Regions from separate parts of the Dickeya dadantii NCPPB 898 genome, predicted to be linked through region 2. Evidence: predicted binding sites of a transcription regulator. Region 2 holds the regulator's gene; each other region holds the start of a gene.
The links. Region 2 encodes CRP, which controls carbon source genes, mostly activating them, when cyclic AMP is high. Its sites were predicted from a motif close to ATGTGANNNNNNTCACAT; they were not measured.

Region 1: DDA898_RS09540 (sugar transporter) is a predicted target of CRP. The motif match lies at 1,195-1,212, and genes of this name have one in related genera.
Region 3: udp (uridine phosphorylase) is a predicted target of CRP. The motif match lies at 1,548-1,565, and genes of this name have one in related genera.
Region 4: pth (aminoacyl-tRNA hydrolase) is a predicted target of CRP. The motif match lies at 1,395-1,412, and genes of this name have one in related genera.

What each region holds. Positions count from the first base shown of each region.
Region 1 is NZ_CM001976.1:2,052,116-2,055,282, reverse strand. It holds gene DDA898_RS09545 (3-oxoacyl-ACP synthase) at 1-454, opposite strand, end outside; gene DDA898_RS09540 (sugar transporter) at 1,269-2,456, shown strand; gene DDA898_RS09535 (amino acid permease) at 2,537-3,167, opposite strand, start outside.
Region 2 is NZ_CM001976.1:4,334,029-4,337,195, forward strand. It holds gene DDA898_RS19510 (phosphoribulokinase) at 1-434, shown strand, start outside; gene DDA898_RS19515 (OsmC family protein) at 480-887, opposite strand; gene crp (cAMP-activated global transcriptional regulator CRP) at 1,276-1,908, shown strand; gene argD (bifunctional acetylornithine/succinyldiaminopimelate transaminase) at 1,997-3,167, opposite strand, start outside.
Region 3 is NZ_CM001976.1:4,550,198-4,553,364, forward strand. It holds gene DDA898_RS20425 (tyrosine-protein phosphatase) at 1-380, opposite strand, end outside; gene udp (uridine phosphorylase) at 675-1,436, opposite strand; gene DDA898_RS20435 (dienelactone hydrolase family protein) at 1,726-2,553, shown strand; gene DDA898_RS20440 (hypothetical protein) at 2,891-3,167, shown strand, end outside.
Region 4 is NZ_CM001976.1:2,449,253-2,452,419, forward strand. It holds gene DDA898_RS11260 (LysR family transcriptional regulator) at 1-696, shown strand, start outside; gene ychH (stress-induced protein YchH) at 925-1,194, opposite strand; gene pth (aminoacyl-tRNA hydrolase) at 1,448-2,035, shown strand; gene ychF (redox-regulated ATPase YchF) at 2,165-3,167, shown strand, end outside.

The DNA of each region.
Region 1 (3,167 bases), 2.3 Mb from region 2:
TATAGGCTGTCTCAACCCCGATGACCAGGCCGTTGTCCAGGCCATTATCCGGCGTCGCCACCAGCTCACGAGCCAGCTTGAGCGCCTGTACCGCGCCGGAACACCCCGAAATAATCTGGTAAGTTTCAATCTGCCGAAACCCCATCGCATGACATGCCTGATTGACACTGCTTGGCAAGAGCGTATCCGGCGTGGCGGACGCTACAATAATAAAATCGATGCGTTCTTTATTGATACCGGCGCTGGAAAGGAGTTTCTTGATTACGATGGTAATTAATTCCGCTGACGACGCGATAGGTTTACCGGTATTCATATTAACTGAAAAATGCCGACCAGTATTCCCAAAAAGCTTTTTAATTAACTCAGGTTTAAATCCGATTTTATTCCCTAACTCCTGATTACTAATAACCGGACCAGGCAAATAGGTTTCCACCGCATTAATATATATGCTCATTGCTGTTCCCTCATCGAAGCTTGTGATAAAGCTCTCACACCTGCTTTTCTTTTGCAACTGCAATTTCACCCATTATTATAAAAACCTATTTCACCTTATGCACGTTACCGCTCCGTAAAATATAATAATTATCAGGGTAATTTTTAGGCACACCAATTTCTTTTTCTATGGACAGGAATAAAGAAATAGTTAAAGAAATATAAAATAAATGAAAATAATGTTAACCAAGAGCGATAAGCTCCTGAAAAAAGCAAAATTCCCGGCATTCCTCCTTAAAATAGAAAACATAAAAAGCACCATGAATTTGCGCCAAAAATATATTCATAAATAATATTTTCTTTGCGCTACAAATAACCAGTCATCAAAATAAACAAATAATCTTTATTTATGTATTTTATTTAAAAACAAACGCAACGAACTAAGAATATTCATTCTTTCTCATAATTTCCAACACCAATTATTGGCAGCGTAATTCTATCCACAATAATATTAAATATTAGGCGGTATCCTGCAATGAATCGCGACATCGGTACCGCCCAAAGCCGCCATCATGCCTTCATTGCATCCCGGCATGGCTCGCCGATAGGTAAGCCCTCAAACCTCACCGCTCACGATAGCGAACGCGGCGCCCCTCGCCGACGACGGTCTTCGCGACTGTGCCGGCCATCGGCGCGGACGCTAAACGTCCGTCGAAAGCAGCGCGCCGAATCACAATTCAGGCCCTGTGCCTCTCGGCTGAAATGTGATCGTAATCGCATTTTGACTTGCGATTGGCTACAATAGAACGCCCGTCACACCCGTTCAGGATCCTGTTATGACATCCGCATCACCCTCGCGCTCCACCGCCTGGCTGCGCGTGGTCACATTGGCTATCGCCGCGTTTATTTTCAACACCACGGAATTTATTCCGGTGGGGCTGTTGAGCGACATCGCCAACTCCTTTGCCATGAAAACCGAAGATGTCGGGCTGATGATCACCATTTATGCCTGGATCGTGGCGGTGGCTTCGCTGATCTGCATGTTGCTGACCAGCGGTATTGAGCGCCGTAAATTACTGATTGGCCTGTTCAGCCTGTTTATCCTCAGCCATCTGCTGTCCGCCGTCGCCTGGAACTTTACCGTGCTGGTTATTTCCCGCGCCGGGGTGGCGCTGGCGCACTCGGTATTCTGGTCGATTACCGCCTCGCTGGCGATTCGCATGGCGCCCCCCGGTAAACGCGCGCAGGCGCTGGGGCTGATCGCCACCGGGTCGTCGCTGGCGATGGTGCTGGGGCTGCCGCTGGGGCGGGTCATCGGTCAGTATCTCGGCTGGCGCGTAACCTTCCTGACCATCGCCGCCGGCGCCACGGTCGCCATGATCCTGTTGGCGCGCCTGCTGCCGTTGCTGCCCAGCGAGCATTCCGGTTCGCTAGGCAGCGTGCCGAAGCTGTTCCGTCGCCCGGCGCTGGTCGGTATCTACCTGCTGACCGTGGTGGTGGTGACCGCGCATTTCACCGCTTACAGCTATATTGAGCCGTTTATCCAGACGGTCGCCGGTCTGCCGGAAAACTTCACCACCCTGATTTTGCTGTTGTTCGGCTGCGCCGGGATCGCCGGCAGTATGCTCTACAGCCGCTACAACGACCGTTTCCCGATTGGCTTTCTGGTGACCGCTATGCTGCTGTTGCTGGCCTGTCTGACGTTGCTGATGCCGTTGTCCGGTTATCCGTTCGGCCTGACGCTGCTGTGTCTGGTGTGGGGGCTGGCGATGATGTCCATCGGGCTGGCAATGCAGGCCAAAGTGCTGTCGCTGGCGCCTGACGCCAGTGACGTCGCCATGTCGATTTTCTCCGGCTTGTTCAACCTCGGCATCGGCGGCGGCGCGCTGCTGGGTAGCCAGGTCAGCCTGCATCTGGGGATGGATAAAATCGGTTATGTCGGCGCGCCGCTGGTGCTGGTGGCGCTGTTCGCCACCCTGCTCAGCGTCTACCGCAGCGTGCGACTGGTACATTCCCGCGTTTGAGTTCCACCGCTTTCGTTCATAAAACGCGCTCATAAAAAAGCCAGTCGATAATCCGACTGGCTTTTTTGTTTACGAAACGGCTACTTATGTTCCGGGAAAGTATGTTCCGGGAAGGTCATGTCGCGGTATTTCACCACCCGCGAACTTTTTACCAACCGGTAACCGAGCCAGATCACCAGAAATAGCGGAATGCCGATGTAAGTCGCCGTCACCGCGTACCAGTCGATCTTGTCAGCCAAAAACGCCTGATAGTTCTGGCCCAGCGTAATAATCAGGCACAGTACGAAAGCAAAGATCGGCCCCAGCGGGAAGAAACCGGAGCGATACGGCAGCGCGTTCAGGTCGAGTCCCTGCATAACGTAACCGCGACGGAAACGGTAGTGGCTGATGGCAATCCCCAGCCAGGCGATAAACCCGGTCATGCCGGAGGTATTCAGCAGCCACAGGTACACGGTCTGGTTGCCGAACATCGACGACAGAAAGCACAGACCGGCCACCACCGTGGTGGCGTACAGCGCGTTGCGCGGCACCCCGCCTTTCGACAGTTTGCCGAAACAGGCCGGCGCCTTGCCTTCCTGCGCCAGCGTAAACAGCATACGGGTCGACGCGTACATGCCGGAATTGCCTGCCGACAGCACCGCGGTCAGGATCACCGCATTCATCACCGCCGCCGCCGACAGCAGCCCGGCGTTCTCGAACACCAGCGTGAAC
Region 2 (3,167 bases):
ATGTCGACCTGCTGGTCGGCGTGGTGCCGATCGTCAACCTGGAGTGGATTCAGAAGCTGGTGCGCGATATCAACGAGCGCGGTCACTCCCGCGAGGCGGTAATGGATTCCGTCGTGCGTTCGATGGAGGATTACATCACCCACATCACCCCGCAGTTTTCCCGCACCCACATCAACTTTCAGCGCGTGCCGACGGTGGATACCTCTAACCCGTTCGCCGCCAAAGCCATTCCGTCAATGGACGAAAGTTTCGTGGTGATTCATTTTCAGGGGCTGGACCACATTGACTACCCTTACCTGCTGGCGATGTTGCAGGGCTCGTTCATTTCCCACATCAACACGCTGGTGGTGCCGGGCGGCAAAATGGGGCTGGCGATGGAACTGATCATGATGCCGCTGGTGCAGCGATTAATAGAAGGCAACCATATTGACTAAGCGACGCGGCGGAGCACCGAAACTCGCCGCCGCGTGCCTGACGATTTAGTCGAGCGCGATCACTTCGTGGCTGTGGGTGATCGTCACCGCTTTCTCCAGCATCAGCGCCACGGAGCAGTATTTCTCCGCCGACAGCGACACCGCACGCTCCACGGCCTTGTCGTTCAACCCTTTGCCGGTAACGATAAAGTGCAGGTTGATGGCGGTGAACAAACGCGGCGCTTCCTCACGGCGTTCAGAGGTCAGGCGCACTTCGCAGTCCGCCACATCGTAGCGGCCTTTCTGCAGGATAGACACCACATCAATGGCGCTGCATCCGCCTGCCGCCATCAGCACCATTTCCATCGGGCTGGGCGCTTTATCGCCGGCGTTGCCGTCCATCAGCAGTTGATGTCCGGACGCGGACTCGCCAAGAAACGTTAACCCTTCAACCCATTTCACCCGAGCCTGCATAAGTTTGCCCTCAATCAATTATTTTTGAAATTTTACACCGCTTATGTATAAAAAAGTCTGATAATCAGAGCTTAATCATGCTGAAGCGAGACAACACAAGACACTACACTCAACCTGTGTTACAAACGAAGGCGTAAACCGGTGTGCGTTGAGCCTCTGCCTGACCAGCCGCCGGCTTACTGGCGTCATCCGATATACCCTCAATAATTCGATTGCAGGAAAGCCAACGCGCCTGCAGCCTGAAGTATGACGGTTATAGACAGCCTCAGTATATTCCCTGACGTCATTCCGCCAGGACGGAATTGAATTATAACTATGTTATCACGCCGTACAGGGAACTCTGAGCCCTGTGATTTGCGCAGTGAATTACAACAGAGGATAACAGCGAATGGTTCTCGGCAAACCGCAAACAGACCCGACTCTCGAATGGTTCCTTTCTCATTGCCACATTCACAAGTACCCATCGAAGAGCACTCTGATTCATCAGGGTGAAAAAGCAGAGACGCTTTACTACATCGTGAAAGGCTCGGTTGCCGTGCTGATCAAGGATGAAGAAGGCAAGGAAATGATTCTTTCTTATCTGAATCAGGGCGATTTTATCGGCGAACTTGGTTTGTTCGAAGATGGTCAGGAACGCAGTGCGTGGGTCCGGGCGAAAACCGCCTGCGAAGTCGCTGAGATTTCCTATAAAAAATTCCGCCAGCTGATTCAGGTCAACCCGGATATTCTGATGCGGTTGTCCTCGCAGATGGCGCGACGCCTGCAGGTGACCTCGCAGAAAGTCGGCAACCTGGCGTTCCTCGACGTAACCGGCCGTATCGCGCAAACCCTGCTCAACCTGGCCAAGCAACCGGACGCCATGACCCACCCGGACGGCATGCAAATCAAGATCACCCGGCAGGAGATCGGTCAGATTGTCGGCTGTTCCCGCGAAACTGTCGGTCGTATCCTGAAGATGCTGGAAGATCAGAACCTGATCTCCGCCCACGGTAAAACCATCGTGGTGTACGGCACCCGCTGATTATCATCCACCGGATCAAAATCAGCCGGATCAAAAAGAGCGTGCCCAGGCACGCTCTTGTCGTTTTAGTGCAGAGAAAAGCCGTGGCTTACGCGCCTTTCACCACCTGCTCCACTGCTTTCCCGAACAGCGCCATGCCTTGATCGATCTCTTCCGGAGTAATCACCAGCGACGGCACAAAACGGATCACGTCCGGCCCCGCCACCAAAATCATCAACCCCAGGTCCGCCGATGCGGCCAGGAAATCCCTGGCGCGGCCATGCCAGGCCGGTTTCAGCTGCGCGCCCAGCAGCAGACCCATGCCGCGGATTTCGTCGAAAATATCGTACTGCGCATTAATGCGCTCCAGCGCAGACACAAAGCGCGCATGACGATCCACCACCCCGGACAGCACCTCCGGCGTGTTGATCACATCCAGCGCCGCTTCCGCCACCGCGCAGGCCAGCGGATTGCCGCCGTAGGTCGTGCCGTGAGTACCGACCGCCATCACCGACGCAATCTCTTCCGTGGTCAGCATCGCGCTGATCGGGAAACCGCCGCCCAGCGCTTTGGCGGTGGTCAGAATATCCGGCGTGATGCCGTAATGCATATAAGAGAACAGCTTGCCGCTGCGGCCCATGCCGCACTGCACTTCGTCAAATACCAGCAGCGCCTGATACTGATCGCACAGCTCGCGCACGCCGCTGAGGAAGGCCGGCGTAGCGGGCGTGATACCGCCTTCGCCCTGAATCGGCTCCAGCACCACCGCGCAGGTGTGGTCATCCATCACCGCTTTTACCGCGTCCAGATCGTTGAACGGCACATGCACGATGTCCGCCGGTTTCGGGCCGAAACCATCGGCGTATTTCGGCTGGCCGCCGACGGAAACGGTGAACAGCGTACGGCCGTGGAACGACTGATAAAACGAAATGATCTTGGTCTTGTACGGGCTATGGCGGGTAATGGCGTAATGGCGAGCCAGCTTGAATGCCGCTTCGTTGGCTTCCGCACCGGAGTTAGCGAAAAAGACGCGGTCGGCAAAGGTGGCATTGATCAGTTTGGTGGCCAAACGCAGCGCCGGTTCGTTGGTGAACACGTTACTGGTATGCCACAGGGTTTCGCCCTGCTCTTTCAACGCCGCCACCAGCGCCGGATGGCAGTGCCCCAACGCCGTTACCGCGATGCCGCCGGAAAAGTCGATATATTCCTTGCCCTGCTGATCCCAGACACGGCTCCCTTTGCCTTTTACCGGCACAAACTGCGCGGGTGCATAAACCGGA
Region 3 (3,167 bases), 220 kb from region 2:
GGCAGGCGGCGGTACAGCTCCAGCATAAAGGCGCGGGAATCGAACGCTTCGAGCTTTTCCGAGCCCAGCGTTTCCAGGCTGGCGGTAACTTCATGCCGCAGCGGATTGGCGGAAACCTGATGATAACGGGCGCCGGACCACAATCGGTCGGGTCGCTGCGAGGCTTCATCCTGATCGCGATAGTCCACCACATGCGCCACCGGCACACTGGCGAGATGGTCGATGTCGCGTTCGCTCAGCATGTCCAGCGCGCCGGAGCGAAACAGCCTGCCACGGCGGACCTGGCGCCCGTCCGCCACGCGGATTCCCCCCAGATCACGGAAATTGACGCCACCTTCAAGCGGCAGCAACGAGGGATGCAGTAATGAGGTTAAAGTCATATTTTTCCCTGTAGTTATAATGTCGAGTAATCAACGCTGAGTCATGAATGCACTGAGTTATGAATGCCAAGCTATCAAGACTGGGCTATCGCTGCTGAGTGGTTACGGTTAACTCACCGTCGGATGATGGAAACCAGCTCGTATTATCAGACCTGACAATTAAATTAGCATGAAGGCGGGCATACAGATGAACCGCGCGTGGGGAAATTCCCACGGAAACTGAAAAAGCGGTACGAGGACGCGGCTGTCTCGTACCGCACGCGCCGGACATATCGCCTGGCGGTTGAATCACACTCAGGCGCTCAGCAGTTTGCGGGCCGCCGACAGCACCACGTTGACGGACGCGTGTTCCGCTTTCTGCATCGTGGCGGTATCGGGAATTTCCTGCTGGGTGCGGTTCACAATCACGCCCGCCACCATGCCGGCACGCAGCCCCTGGCTGGCGCACATGGTCAGCAGCGTGGCGGACTCCATTTCATAGTTCAGCACGCCCATGCTCTGCCATTCCGCCATTGACCCCTGAAAACGGCGCACCACGCGGCCGGTATAGGTGTCGTAACGCTCCTGACCCGGATAGAAGGTATCCGAAGAAGCCGTCACGCCGACATGCAGCGTCGTTCCCGCTTCACGCGCCGCTTCCGCCAGGGCGGAAGTACAGGCGAAATCCGCCACCGCCGGGAATTCCAGCGGCGCAAAGTGCAGGCTGGCGCCGTCCAGACGCACCGCCGCCGTAGTCACCAGCACATCGCCGACCGCGATATGCGGTTGAATGGCGCCGGTGGTGCCGACGCGCAGGAAAGTGCGCACACCCAGCTGCGCCAGTTCCTCTACCGCGATCGACGTCGACGGGCCACCGATACCGGTGGAACAGACAATCACCGGCTTGCCCGCCAGTTCCGCGCGCCAGGAGGTGAATTCCCGATGCGATGCCAGAAATACCGGGTTCTCCATCAACCGGGCGATTTTCTCCACCCGGGCCGGGTCGCCGGGCACAATCGCCAGCGTGGCCCCTTGTAAATCCTGCTTTGTTAAACCGAGATGAAATACATCGGACATAAGCGCCTCCAGGCAACGGTCAGGTACAGAACGATCTTAGCGCACGCACTGCGGCTGTTAAGTGAAGTGCGTCGCTGATTGGAAAGTAACAAACGTCTATTTACATTAATATTGTGATATTAATCACAATTCAGGTTGTAATCACCCGACATTGCGTAGCACAGGCGTGGCACCGATTGCCCTATCTGGTCGCCGGTATTCGCAATACACTACAAAGTTCCTACACTTGCTTAACGCGGGGGGCGGTATCATCCCGCTGACAGACTCCAGTCTTGATAAAGGAAAGGCAATGAAAACCGATGAGCTACTGACTCTCAGAGAGACCACACGGGCATTTTCGCCAGCCGTCATGCCGCTGGCTTCTTCCGCGATTAGTACTGACGCCACCGGGCTGGTTGCCGGCGAAACCACCATCCCTTCGCAGGGCGACAACCTGCCCGCTTATATCGCCAAACCGGAAAAAGCCGCCGGCCTGCTGCCGATTGTGTTGGTGGTGCAGGAAATCTTTGGCGTGCACGAACACATCCGCGATGTCTGTCGGCGACTGGCTAAACAAGGCTATCTGGCGATCGCGCCGGAGCTCTATTTCCGACAGGGAGATCCACAACAGTACGGCGACATTCCGACGCTGATGCGCGAACTGGTCAACACGGTGCCGGACAACCAGATACTATCCGACCTCGACCACACCGCGCACTGGGCGGTGCGTCAGGGCGGCGACGCCAGCCGGCTGGCGATCACCGGTTTCTGCTGGGGCGGCCGCATTAGTTGGTTGTACGCCGCGCACAATCCGCAGTTAAAAGCCGCGGTCGCCTGGTACGGCAAGCTGGTCGCCGAAAAAACGCTGACCTCGCCGCAGCATCCGGTGGATGTGGCGAAAGACCTGAGCGCGCCGGTGCTGGGCCTGTACGGCGGGCAGGATAAGAGCATTCCGCTGGAGCAGGTGGAAACCATGCGTCAGGCGTTACGGGCGGTCAATGCCGATGCGGAGATCGTGGTCTATCCGGAAGCGGATCACGCCTTCCATGCCGATTACCGCGCGACTTACCACGAAGCCTCCGCCAAAGACGGCTGGCAACGGATGCTGGAGTGGTTCGCCCGTTACGGCGTGGTGTAATCGGTTTTCGGATGAAAGCGGAATCCGGCATTCCGCTTTCATCCGCCCTAATGCGCGATGTGCGTTATCAATACGCAATGAGTACGAAACATACGCAACGCGCACTACGCACTACGCATACCACGGTTAACTTCCTCGCATTTTTTAACCCACGCAAAGGCGCATTTTAACGGGCGATATCGTTTTTCCACCCGCGCGCCGCAACCAGCGCATTTTTATGCTCCTCATTGGGGCAGCGACATTGAGACAGCGACGATTCGCTGCTTCCGTTCGCATCATCCCCAGCATGTCGCGTCACACCGACGCACCATGACTCACAAACACATGAGGAATCCCTATGCCCAATGTATTTGCCCAGTACACAGAGAAACAGCCGACAGGCAGTGAATCCTGCGGCGCCTTTTCATTGGCGGCATTAATTAATGCGAAGAATACCGGCCCGCTCAATAGCCCGGCAGGAAGCGATATTTACAACGAAGTCATTCAGGCACAGGCCCATCTCCCAACGGCCTATCCCGCATTGTTCAAGGGAACCGACCCGCGTTCTCTGCCGTCAACCCTTGTAGCGCTGGGGATTGCCAGAGGATTTGCCAACGCCCAGGTTACACATACGT
Region 4 (3,167 bases), 1.9 Mb from region 2:
TTGAAGATAGAGCCCGCTGCGCGTGCAATTTCAGTAAGTCTCGAAGACGCGGTTCAGTCGTCAAAGGCTCCGGCTGGGACATTGAGGTTAATCGTAGAGCGTCTGGCCTTACCGCATGTTATTGAACCTTTATTACCCGCATTCCGCCAGGAATGGCCAAATGTAAACCTGGATATTACTGTCAGTAATCGCCACAACAATTTTATTTCTGAGGGTTATGATGCGGGTATCTTGATCGGTTCATACATTGAGCAGGATATGATTGCGATACGACTTTCCAGGCCTTTTCAATGGGCGGTTTTTGGGGCTCCAGCCTATTTCAAACTACATGGGAAACCTAAAGTCACCAATGATCTTGTTCATCATGAATGTATTCGGTTTCGTCGCCCGGAAAAAGGCGATATTTATCGTTGGGAATTTATTGAGAACAATGAAACAGTACGTATTGACCCGACAGGAGCCATTACGGTCAATGATGGTGAACTTATGCGTAACCTTGCTGTTAAAGGGGTCGGCCTCATCTACTCGTCTACATTCCACACTTCGCGCGAACTGGCAACGGGAAGCCTGGAGCCCGCACTGCTTGACTGTTCCCCAGGAAATGATGGTCTTTTTCTCTATTTTTCGAAAGCAGGCAGAAATCAACCCAAGTTGCGCGCGTTTATTGAGACATGTTCCCGTATAATGAATGTTTAAAATTTATAATATATTTTATGTTTAAAATAATTCAAATTGCAGGACAAGGCTCATTTTAGCCTTGTAATACGGTCCCAAAGCAGCGAAACACAGGGGGACCGAGTAGCAAAGCCAGAGCACCTGCAACTTGAAGTATTATGGGTATAAACATGTCGACGGATAAAGCGACACTGCCGCCATCCGGTTTCCACCAGTTGGCGCTTATTGGATATAGCCGTTACTTGTTAATCAGGGATGCCGTTCGCGACGACAGCGTTTATCAAAGTGCTTCAGCCACCAATAACGATCCGTCACATTTTCCCGTCCACTAATACGCGCGCCCGCCAGCCACAAAATAGCGCCGGCAAAAATAGCCAGTAACTCCACGTAATAGAGCGAACCCGGCAAATTCAATTCAGGCAGCTGATTAGCTATCGAATAAGCTATTCCGGCAATCATAAGCAACATACCTAATCCCATAAATACGTTGCCCATCATCACAGCATTTCTACGTTTCATATTTCACCTCCAGAAATATCCAGTGGAAATAACCAAAATATTGCTGCGTGTCTTTCTGATTTATTCACAGTATAAGCAGCACTTCACTATGGGGTTGCGTGAAGGATCACATGTTGGTGATCAAGTGCCCCTGCGTTACACTAACGGTTTTACCAATTATCCTGATACGTCGTGACCTTAGGCTCCCCTAAAAACGTATCATGTGAGTCGTATCAAATTATGAGTGGTATCAAACTGTGAGTGGTATCAAATTGTGAGTGGTATCAAATTGATTGTAGGTCTGGCGAACCCTGGTGCCGAATACGCCACCACCCGCCATAACGCCGGCGCCTGGTACATTGACCGCCTGGCGGAAGCCTACCGACAGCCGCTGAAAGAAGAGAGTAAATTTTTCGGCTATACCGCACGTCTGTCTATGGCGGGTAACGATGTACGCCTGCTGGTGCCCACAACGTTCATGAACCTGAGCGGCAAAGCCGTAGCGGCGATGGCAACCTTCTATCGCATCCAGCCCGATGAAATTCTGGTGGCGCACGATGAACTGGACCTGCCGCCCGGCGTCGCCAAACTGAAGCTCGGTGGCGGTCACGGCGGCCACAATGGGTTGAAGGATATCGTCAGCAAACTCGGCAACAACCCCAATTTTCACCGTTTACGCATCGGCATCGGCCATCCGGGTGATAAAAACAAGGTGGTGGGATTTGTGCTAGGCAAACCGCCCGCCAGCGAACAGACGCTGATCGATCAAGCGATTGACGAATCATTGCGCTGCACCGATATCCTGATGAAGGAAGACATGATCAAAGCCATGAACCGCCTGCACGCGTTCAAAGCGTCATGATGGGCGATCGGGCGAATCGAGTTCATGCCACATTATGTGTATAATTGGCATTAAGACTGACTTTTTCCATTATGACAGGCTTTTTCCAAACAAAGCCTGATGATTAGTGATTTTTAAGGTGACATAAACATGGGATTCAAATGCGGTATCGTTGGGCTGCCTAACGTGGGTAAATCCACTCTGTTCAACGCGCTGACCAAAGCCGGTATCGAAGCGGCCAACTTTCCGTTTTGTACTATCGAACCCAACACCGGCGTAGTGCCGATGCCGGACCTGCGCCTCGACCAGTTGGCCGAGATTGTCAAACCGCAGCGTACCGTCCCCACCACCATGGAGTTTGTGGATATCGCCGGTCTGGTGAAAGGCGCCTCCAAAGGCGAAGGTCTGGGCAACCAGTTCCTGACCAACATCCGTGAAACCGAAGCCATCGGCCACGTGGTACGTTGCTTTGAAAATGAAAATATCATCCACGTTGCCGGTAAAGTGAACCCTGCCGATGATATTGATACCATCAACACTGAGCTGGCGTTGTCGGATCTGGACACCTGTGAACGCGCGCTGCATCGCGTACAGAAGAAAGCCAAAGGCGGCGATAAAGACGCGAAAGTTGAACAAGCCGCGCTGGAAAAATGCCTGCCGCAGTTGGAAAACGCCGGTATGCTGCGCGCGCTGGATCTAAGCGCGGAAGAGAAAGCGGCGATCCGCTATCTGAGCTTCCTGACCCTTAAACCAACAATGTACATTGCCAACGTTAATGAAGACGGCTTCGAGAACAACCCTTATCTGGATCAGGTTCGCGAAATCGCAGCGAGAGAAGGTTCCGTGGTAGTGCCGGTATGTGCCGCGGTTGAATCCGACATTGCTGAACTTGATGATGAAGAGCGCGATGAATTCATGGCGGAGCTGGGTCTGGAAGAGCCAGGCTTAAACCGCGTAATCCGCGCGGGTTATGAATTGCTGAACCTGCAAACCTACTTCACCGCTGGCGTAAAAGAAGTTCGCGCCTGGACCATCCCGGTTGGCGCCACTGCCCCACAGGCGGCCGGTAAAATTCACACCGACTTCGAAAAAGGGTTTATTCGCGCCCAGACTATCGCCTTTGATGATTTCATCACTTACAAAGGTGAACAAG